DNA from 2 places in the Cellulosilyticum sp. genome. Region 2 is predicted to be linked to the other one. Evidence: a T-box and tRNA genes for the amino acid it is inferred to sense, from the RefSeq annotation. Region 2 holds a T-box; the other holds one or more tRNA genes.
The links. The T-box of region 2 lies ahead of tyrS (tyrosine--tRNA ligase). A T-box ahead of a tRNA ligase gene usually reads a tRNA of that ligase, here a tRNA-Tyr.
Positions count from the first base shown of each region.

Region 1 (4,440 bases), on a different contig from region 2:
AGGAACAGCTGAAAGGGCTACCGTGAGTTATAGTGGGCTGATAGCGGAATTAGAAGTAGGAAAAAAGGTGCTTATAGATGATGGTCTTGTAGAATTGGAAGTGATAGATAAGCATGATACAGCACTTATATGTGAAGTGAAAAATGATGGTGTTATTGGTCCGCACAAAGGAATCAATGTACCTTATACCAAGCTTAATTTACCGTTTTTAAGTGAGCAAGATGAGAAGGATTTATTATTTGCTATTCAAAATGAATTTGATTTTATTGCAACATCGTTTACCCAATGTGCGGAAAATATATTAGATGTAAAAGCTTTTTTAAGACAATATCATGGAGAAGATATAAAAGTAATTGCTAAGATTGAAAATGCAGCAGGGGTAGAACATATTGATGAGATTATTAATGTAGCAGACGGCATTATGATTGCTAGAGGCGATATGGGGATTGAACTGCCTAGTGAAACAGTTCCTGCTATTCAAAAGATGATTATTAAGAAAGTATATGAAGCTGGTAAACAAGTTATTACAGCAACACAAATGTTAGATTCTATGATGAAAAATCCAAGGCCAACACGTGCAGAAACAACAGATGTGGCGAATGCAATTTATGATGGCACGAGTGCTATTATGCTTTCGGGGGAAACAGCAGCTGGCTTATATCCTGTAGAAAGCTTGCAGACAATGAGGCGTATTGCTGAAAAAACAGAAGAAGATATTGACTATATTAAGCGATTTAATATGCAAAAATTAGTGACTACGCCTACAATTACAAGTGCTATAAGTCATGCAACATGTACGACAGCTCATGATATTCGTGCAAAGGCAATTATTACTGTTACCAAATCAGGGCGTACAGCTTGTATGATTTCTAAGTATCGCCCAGCTTGTATCATCATGGGATGTTCGCCTGAAATGCGAGTTGTAAGGCAGCTAAGTATGTCATGGGGTGTTGTACCACTTTATATTAATGAAGAGCAACAAACAGAAGAGTTATGCAGTCATGCGTTGGCCAGTGTTGTAGATGCAGGATATTTAAAGCAGGGAGATTTAACTGTTATGACGGCTGGTGTACCGCTTGGTATATCTGGTATGACCAATATGATTAAAGTTTATAAAGTAGAATAAAAATAAGATGAGCTATTGCACAAGTTGATTGGCAATAGGCTCATCTTATTTTTATATATGTAGGTTGATAGTGTAATTAGATTTCTAAAATATAATAATTGTAGCCATTAATAAGCTGGATATCATTATGTATAATTGAGCGTTTTGCATGAGAAGCGTAGGTTAAATGATTGTGCCCATAGAGATGATAGGTTGGCTTAAGTTTATCATAAACATCATGAAAACATTCGAAACCAACATGGCTAAAGCTACTAGGATCATCGCCTAGACCAAAGGTGGGAGAGTGTGAAACAAAAATATCAATAGGTTTTTTTGCACAGCGAATTAGTTTTTTCACCCTTTTTTGCATTTTAGCTTCTGGGTATTGATAAAATCCGCCATTGTATTCAATCGAACCACCAAGGCCAGCAATACGTATATTTTTGAATGTAACAACTTTGTCTTCAATGCAATCACACCCCTCAGGAGGACACGTGCGATAACTTTTATCATGATTGCCATGAACATAAAAAACAGGAACAGCCAGCATAGTCACTAAAAAGGATAAATAGCTAGATTTCAAATCCCCACAAGAAATAACACAATCTATATCTTTAAAATTATTTTTATCAAAAAAATCCCAGATATAATTACTTTCAATATCTGATACAACTAATATTTTCATAAATTCCCCATCCTTTTCAGCATGATTTGACACTATTATACTATATATTAATAAAATTTAATAGCTTTTTAATTAAAGCAGTATTGACATAATAATTATACTTTGGTATGATAATAAAGAATTAAATAAAGATTTTGGAGGGATTCCCGAGTGGCCAAAGGGGGCAGACTGTAAATCTGTTGCGACACGCTTCGAAGGTTCGAATCCTTCTCCCTCCACTAAATTTAGATTAAGTATTTTAACTTTTTGCCCAGATAGCTCAGTCGGTAGGCAGAGGACTGAAAATCCTCGTGTCGCTGGTTCGATTCCGGCTCTGGGCATTTTTTAGTGTATAAAAATACCCATGTACTTCAAAAAAGGTACATGGGTATTTTTATGTTTAAAATTCAAAAAGGTGGTATGTTTGTCCTATTACATTCATATATATTTTGTAGACAAGTTAGGAAAGCATATGAGGAAGAGTTGGTTTGAATGGAGGTATAAAATGAAAGGTACTAAACAGTTAAAGTTTTTAACAATAGGGATTTTGAGTGTACTCATATTTTTGTGGTGCATGAGAAGCTTTTGCTTAACCTGGGTAGAGGTAAATGATCAGTATGCAGAGATTACAGTGAACTTTTTAGTCCCCATGGAGAGGACGGATATTGAAAAGTATATTCGTATTGAAAGTGAATTTCCTACAGAGACAAATTTTGATTATACCTATGAGTGGCTGAATAAAAGTGTATTATCTTTAAAAGTAAAGGAAAAAAACCAAATTTGTGGGCAAAAAGTAAAAATACATATTCAAAAGGCAAATAGTAATTATGAGTGGATTACGAAGACAGCCCATATACCTGTACAATTTAAAGCACCTGTGCAGATTATTACACCTACAACGGAGTTGTTAATTGCAAGTAATAATAGTTTTCTAGTGCAATTTAATACACCGATGAACTTGAATAAAATTTCAAAATATATACAAAGTGATACACCTTTTACAATTACACCAGCAGAACGAACTGATGAGGATGGCAAGGTGAAAACAGATACAACACGCTTTATATTTACGCCAAATCAAGTCTTAGAAAATAATAAAGAATATAAGATTGCTTTTAAAAAAGGGATGCCATCTAAAAGTGGTAACTTCTTAGAAACAACACAATATGTAACCTTAAAAACAGATGTAAAACCTCAGATTATAAGTACGTATCCTAAAGATCAAGATAAATGGATTGGTTTATATCCACGTATAACGATTACAACAGATAAACCTGTTGTAAAAGCAATTATGCAACTAGGAGAGAATAAAATTACAGGTAAGTTAACAGATTCTTATCATGCAACGTTTGTATTAAGTCAGTTATTAAAACCGGATACAGCATATGATGTAGCTTTTCAGGTGCAAGCAGCTAGTGGGGAGAAGAGCGATGTGAAATATATACGTTTTACAAGTACGACTTTGACTAATAATCGTATATGGTTAGAAATGACAATTGGCACACCAAGTGTAATTAAAGTATATAAAGGAGAAAAGCTTATTCGTGAGATGAGCTGTTCTGTAGGAAAAGATCAATTTGAACCAACTATAGGTACTTACTATTTACAAGGAAAAGAAGAAGTGTATGAAGATGATAAGCATGAAGAAGGTGCGAATTATTGGTTGCCTATTAGCAATCAGTTTGGTTTTCAAGGTGTTATTCGAGATGATAGTTGGCAGATTAAAAACTGTAGTGGTAATACAATTGGTGCAAGAACAGATAGGAACAACATCATTTTAGAGGAAATAGATGCCAAATGGATGTATGAAAACTTGCCAATAGAGGCAATGATAATTATCAGAAAATAGTGAAAAATGCTTTTCCTAAATTATAAAATAACAATTAAATTTAATTTTTTTTAAAAAAACATAAAAATATAATTGAAATTGTATAATTTTATGATAAAATACCATTAGTGGCGCAATAGTCACCTAGGAAAAGTTAGACTATGGGAGGAATTTAGAATGGAATTTCGTACGGAGTATATGCAAGATTTAATGAACAGAGTTGTAAAAAATCATCCAGCAGAACCAGAGTTTCATCAAGCAGTAAAAGAAGTTTTACTGAGCATGGAACCAGTCGCTGAGAAAAACCCACAATATGTAAAAGCTGGTATCTTTGAAAGAATCGTAGAACCAGAACGTGCAGTAATGTTTAGAGTATCATGGGTAGATGACAATGGTAATGTACAAGTAAATAGGGGATACCGTGTACAATTCAATAGTGCAATTGGACCATACAAAGGTGGTCTTCGCTTACATCCTTCTGTAAACTTAGGTGTAATTAAATTCTTAGGTTTCGAACAAATCTTTAAAAACTCTTTAACAGGCTTACCAATGGGTGGCGGTAAAGGTGGAAGTGACTTCGATCCAAAAGGTAAATCAGACGGAGAAATTATGAGATTCTGCCAAAGCTTTATGACAGAACTTTGCAAACATATTGGACCAGACACAGATGTACCAGCTGGTGATATCGGTGTAGGTGGAAGAGAAATCGGATATATGTTCGGTCAATATAAACGTTTACGTAATGAATTCACAGGTGTACTTACAGGTAAAGGTTTAAGCTATGGTGGTTCACTTGCAAGAACACAAGCTACAGGTTATGGCCTTTGCTACTTTACAAAAGAA
Region 1 covers NZ_CEVXFV010000003.1:32,138-36,577, reverse strand. Annotated here, with positions in the region: gene pyk (pyruvate kinase) at 1-1,126, shown strand, start outside; gene AC1VAQ_RS01995 (metallophosphoesterase family protein) at 1,203-1,790, opposite strand; tRNA gene AC1VAQ_RS01990 (tRNA-Tyr) at 1,927-2,008, shown strand; tRNA gene AC1VAQ_RS01985 (tRNA-Phe) at 2,039-2,110, shown strand; gene AC1VAQ_RS01980 (L,D-transpeptidase family protein) at 2,275-3,618, shown strand; gene gdhA (NADP-specific glutamate dehydrogenase) at 3,775-4,440, shown strand, end outside.
Region 1: it has a tRNA-Tyr gene. The T-box ahead of tyrS (tyrosine--tRNA ligase) is inferred to sense a tRNA for this amino acid. The anticodon was not compared.

Region 2 (4,440 bases):
TTTATAAACTTACGCATTGTATCTCTAAAGTAATCACTCCATTCCCTAAAAGGATACGGCATACGCCCTACATCATAGCTTCCTTTGGCATCCCAACTTTCTGTTATCAGTTTCACATTTGATAAAATTGGGTCTGCTGCAATTTCATGTAAAAGTGACTCTTTCATCCATTTCCCTTCATAATCTTGCCCTAAGATTGATGCCAAATCAAATCTAAAACCATCTACTCCCATACAAATAACCCAATATTTCAAGCTATCTAAAATGAGCTTTTTAACTACAGGATGATTTGTATAAAAAGTATTTCCAGTACCCGAGCAATTTCGAAAATGACCCTGATGATCAAATTTATAATACGTATGAGGACTTAAAAGTTTATAACTACAAGGTTCACCATTTTCTCCGCCTTCACCTGTATGGTTATAAACCACATCTAATATAATCTCTAAATCCATTTCATGAGCTGCTTCTACTAACGCCTTAAATTCCTTATAGGCCGCATAGCCATCCTTTTCAACGCTATACCTTTCATCTACTGCAAAAAATCCTATTGTATTATACCCCCATCGGTCTTCTAATTTTTCTCCTGTATTTGGATTCGTGTTTTTAATTGTATAAGGAAACCATTTAAAGACCGGTAGTAACTCTAGCGTAGTAATCCCTAATGATTTCAAGTAAGGTAACTTTTTAATAAGCCCAACAAATGTGCCTTTTTCCTCTTCGGCAATACCTGATGATTGATGTCTTGTAAAGTGTCCCACATGCATTTCATAAACAATTGTATCCTTCCACGGAATATATGGTCTTGCACTTTCACTTGGTTTATAACCAATGACAATATTATAGTAACCATGTTCTTCACTAGTAATATTATTTGCACCATAGGCATAAGGATCCAGCAAAGCTTTTGAGACATGCCCGGACTCATCAATTATACGCCAAATATACCCCATTCCTTCTTGGACATCACTTACTTTTATATAAAAAATATGATTTTCCACATGCTCTTCGCGATTTAATATGACTTTTTTTACGCATAAACCCTGAGGCCCATTAGTATAGATCTCTAACTGCATTTTTGCAGCTACATCAGAGAATATACCAAAGTTGGCACCCATTCCATCCACAGTACATCCTAGTATAGGGCTCCCCTTACTTATTTCATACATTGTGTTGCCTCCCATATTAATATCTATCTAAATTTTCACTTTTTTCTATCACATTAACATTTTACATGATGAAAAGGCTTTTTTCTAGATGTTTTCTGATTTTTTATCTTAGGTCTTGAAATCATTCTACGCTTATGTTAATATAAAATCTAACTAAATAAACACAAAAAACGATGATAAAGGCTTAGTAGTAAATAAATAGTTTTTCAGAGAGTGTGTGGTTGGTGTGAACGCATATATATTTATTTTATGAATTACAACTTTGGAGTTGCGTGTCCGGCTTGCCCCGTTATCGGCATTGAGGCAAACCTTTTGGTTTGTAAATTAAGGTGGTACCACGGGTTAACTCGTCCTTAGGACTTGAGTTAACCCTTTTTTATGTGCAAATTTCACCTAAAGAAAAATATAGGAGGTTTCATAATGAGAAACGTATATGATGTTTTATTAGAACGTGGTTTTATTGAGCAAACCACACATGAAAATGAAATTCGTGAACTTTTAGGAAAGGAAAAAGTTACTTTCTATATCGGTTTTGACCCTACTGCTGATAGCTTACATGTAGGTCACTTTGTAACAGTTATGGCTATGAGTCATATGCAACAAGCTGGTCACCGTCCAATTGCACTTTTTGGTGGTGGTACAGCTATGGTTGGTGATCCAACTGGTAAAACAGATATGCGTAAAATGATGACAACTGAAATCATTGACCATAACGTAGAATGCTTCAAAAAACAAATGTCTCGTTTCATCTCTTTTGAAAATGACAAAGCCATTATGGTAAACAATGCAGATTGGCTTCGTAACTTAAATTACATTGAATTCTTAAGAGAAGTAGGTGTACACTTCTCAGTTAATCGTATGCTTACAGCAGAATGTTTCAAACAACGTCTTGAAAAAGGTTTATCTTTCTTAGAATTCAATTATATGCTTATGCAATCTTATGACTTCTTAGAACTTTACAGACGCTATAACTGTAAATTAGAACTTGGTGGTAATGATCAATGGTCTAATATTCTTGGAGGCGTTGAACTTGTAAGAAGACTTCATGGGGAACAATCATTTGGTATGACCTTCTCTCTTCTTACAAACAGTGAAGGTAAAAAAATGGGTAAAACAGAAAAAGGTGCTGTATGGCTTGATCCTGAAAAAACATCGCCTTATGAGTTCTATCAATATTGGCGTAACGTAGCAGATGCTGACGTTAAGCGCTGCTTATCACTTCTTACATTCATTCCAATGGATGAAGTAAATGCACTCACAAATGTTGAAGGTGCAGCAATCAATGCTGCTAAAGAAAGACTTGCCTTTGAAGTTACAAAAATCGTTCATGGCGAAGAAGAAGCTACTAAAGCACAAACTGCAGCTAAAGCTCTCTTCATGGGTGGTGCACACGGCGGTTCAATTCCATCAACTGAAATAGCACAAGCTGACTTTGCAGAAGGTATAGATATCTTAACGCTTCTTCAAAATACAAAACTTGTACCATCTCGTTCAGAAGGCCGCCGCCTTGTTACACAAAATGGTATTAAAGTAGAAGGTACACCTATTACAGATCCAGCTACCCTCATCACAGCTGATATGTTTAAAGACGGTGAACTCATGATTCAAAAAGGTAAAAAAGTATTCCACAAAGTAATCCTTGCCTAATCTAAAATACTTATCCAAAGCTGAGGTTGATTCCTCAGCTTTGGATAAGTATTTTTAATATTTTTATTACTCTTACCTCATCACCCTCATAAGAATATAGAAAGCACTTGCCAAGATATTACTTTCTACATTCTATGTAATATGAAAGTGGGATATTATACCGGAAACCTTCACCAGTACAATTCCCCACTTTCATGTTTTACCAAGTGCGATAAATTCCATCACCCTTCATTTCAATAACACCTTCTTTCATGAGCCTACCTGCTGCACGTTTAAATGCTGCTTTACTCATGTGTAGAAGAACTTTGATTTCTTCTGGTGAGCTTTTGTCATGTACCATGAGTTTACCATCATGTTTTTCAAGTTCTTCCATTAAAAACCTCACATCATCTTCCATTTGGAAATGAGCAGGTTTTCTCAAACTTAGTTCTAATTTACCATCTGCCTTTACTTCCTTCACACGAAGCTGTAATACTTCACCTTCATAATGTTTGCCATAAAGTTCTTTCGTAGGAATTAGTCCATGATAACGATTATCCACTGCAACAAAAGCACCAAAAGCTTCCTTAATACTATAAATTGTTCCCATTACCTCATCATTAGCTTTATATGGCGTATGACAACTTAAGGCTTCATATATTTTCATAGTCGCACAAAGCCTATCGCTTTTGTCAACATACATTGTTACGAAATGTGTTTCGTCCTTTTTAATTCTCCCTATCTGCTGCTTAAACGGCAAAAATAAATCTCTTTCCAATCCCCAATCTAAAAAGGCACCAATATGATTAACACTTATTACCTTTAAAGAAGCTACTTCACCTATTTGCAACTTAGGTTTTCTAAATGTTGCTACCTTCTGATCTTCTGAATTGCGATATACAAACACTTCAACAATGTCTCCTTCTCTTAACTTTTCATCTTTCTCATAAAGTAAGATATCCGCTTCAGTTACTTCATTTGGACTATTTAAATAAATACCGTCTGGCGTACATCGCTTAACTTGTAACCTTTGAATTTTACCAACTTCCATCATCTCTGTCTCCTTCATCTCTACATTGTCTAAGCCATTATACCTTACTTTTTCTTATTCGCCTAGCATCCTTTATTTTTTCCATAAAGTGTTATAGTTTCTAAGATTTATGTCGATGTATATAATATATTGCGTTTTGAAAGGATTTAATATGAAAGAGAAAAAACATTTTTTACAAAAGCCTATTTTTAAAACACTAGGTATTATTATAGGTATCATTCTATTTTTATTTTTTAACAGCTTGCTTATTAAGCTCAATCAAACAGATGCAGCCAATGTAGACTTAGGTTGGATTGTCTATAACCGATCTGCCTTATGTGGTATCATTGCCCAGCTTCAAGTTGTTACTTTAGTAGGTTTAGTTGTTCTTTTTGATAAACTTGGTTATATCACCTGTGTGACACTATGCATTGGTGCTAGTCTTTATAACTTAATTCCTATTATCTTTATGGGAAAGTTAAACTCGCTTACAGGTATTATTATCTTAGTAGGTACACTTACAAGCACGAGTATTATTTATAAATACGGCAAACAATTTAAGCTCAAAGTACTAGAAACAGTCATGCAAAAAGAAGCGCTTCATAAAATGGCTTT
Region 2 covers NZ_CEVXFV010000020.1:38,796-43,235, forward strand. Annotated here, with positions in the region: gene AC1VAQ_RS10340 (glycogen debranching protein) at 1-1,169, opposite strand, end outside; T-box leader at 1,334-1,527, shown strand; gene tyrS (tyrosine--tRNA ligase) at 1,590-2,816, shown strand; gene AC1VAQ_RS10350 (CvfB family protein) at 3,016-3,846, opposite strand; gene AC1VAQ_RS10355 (putative bifunctional diguanylate cyclase/phosphodiesterase) at 3,998-4,440, shown strand, end outside.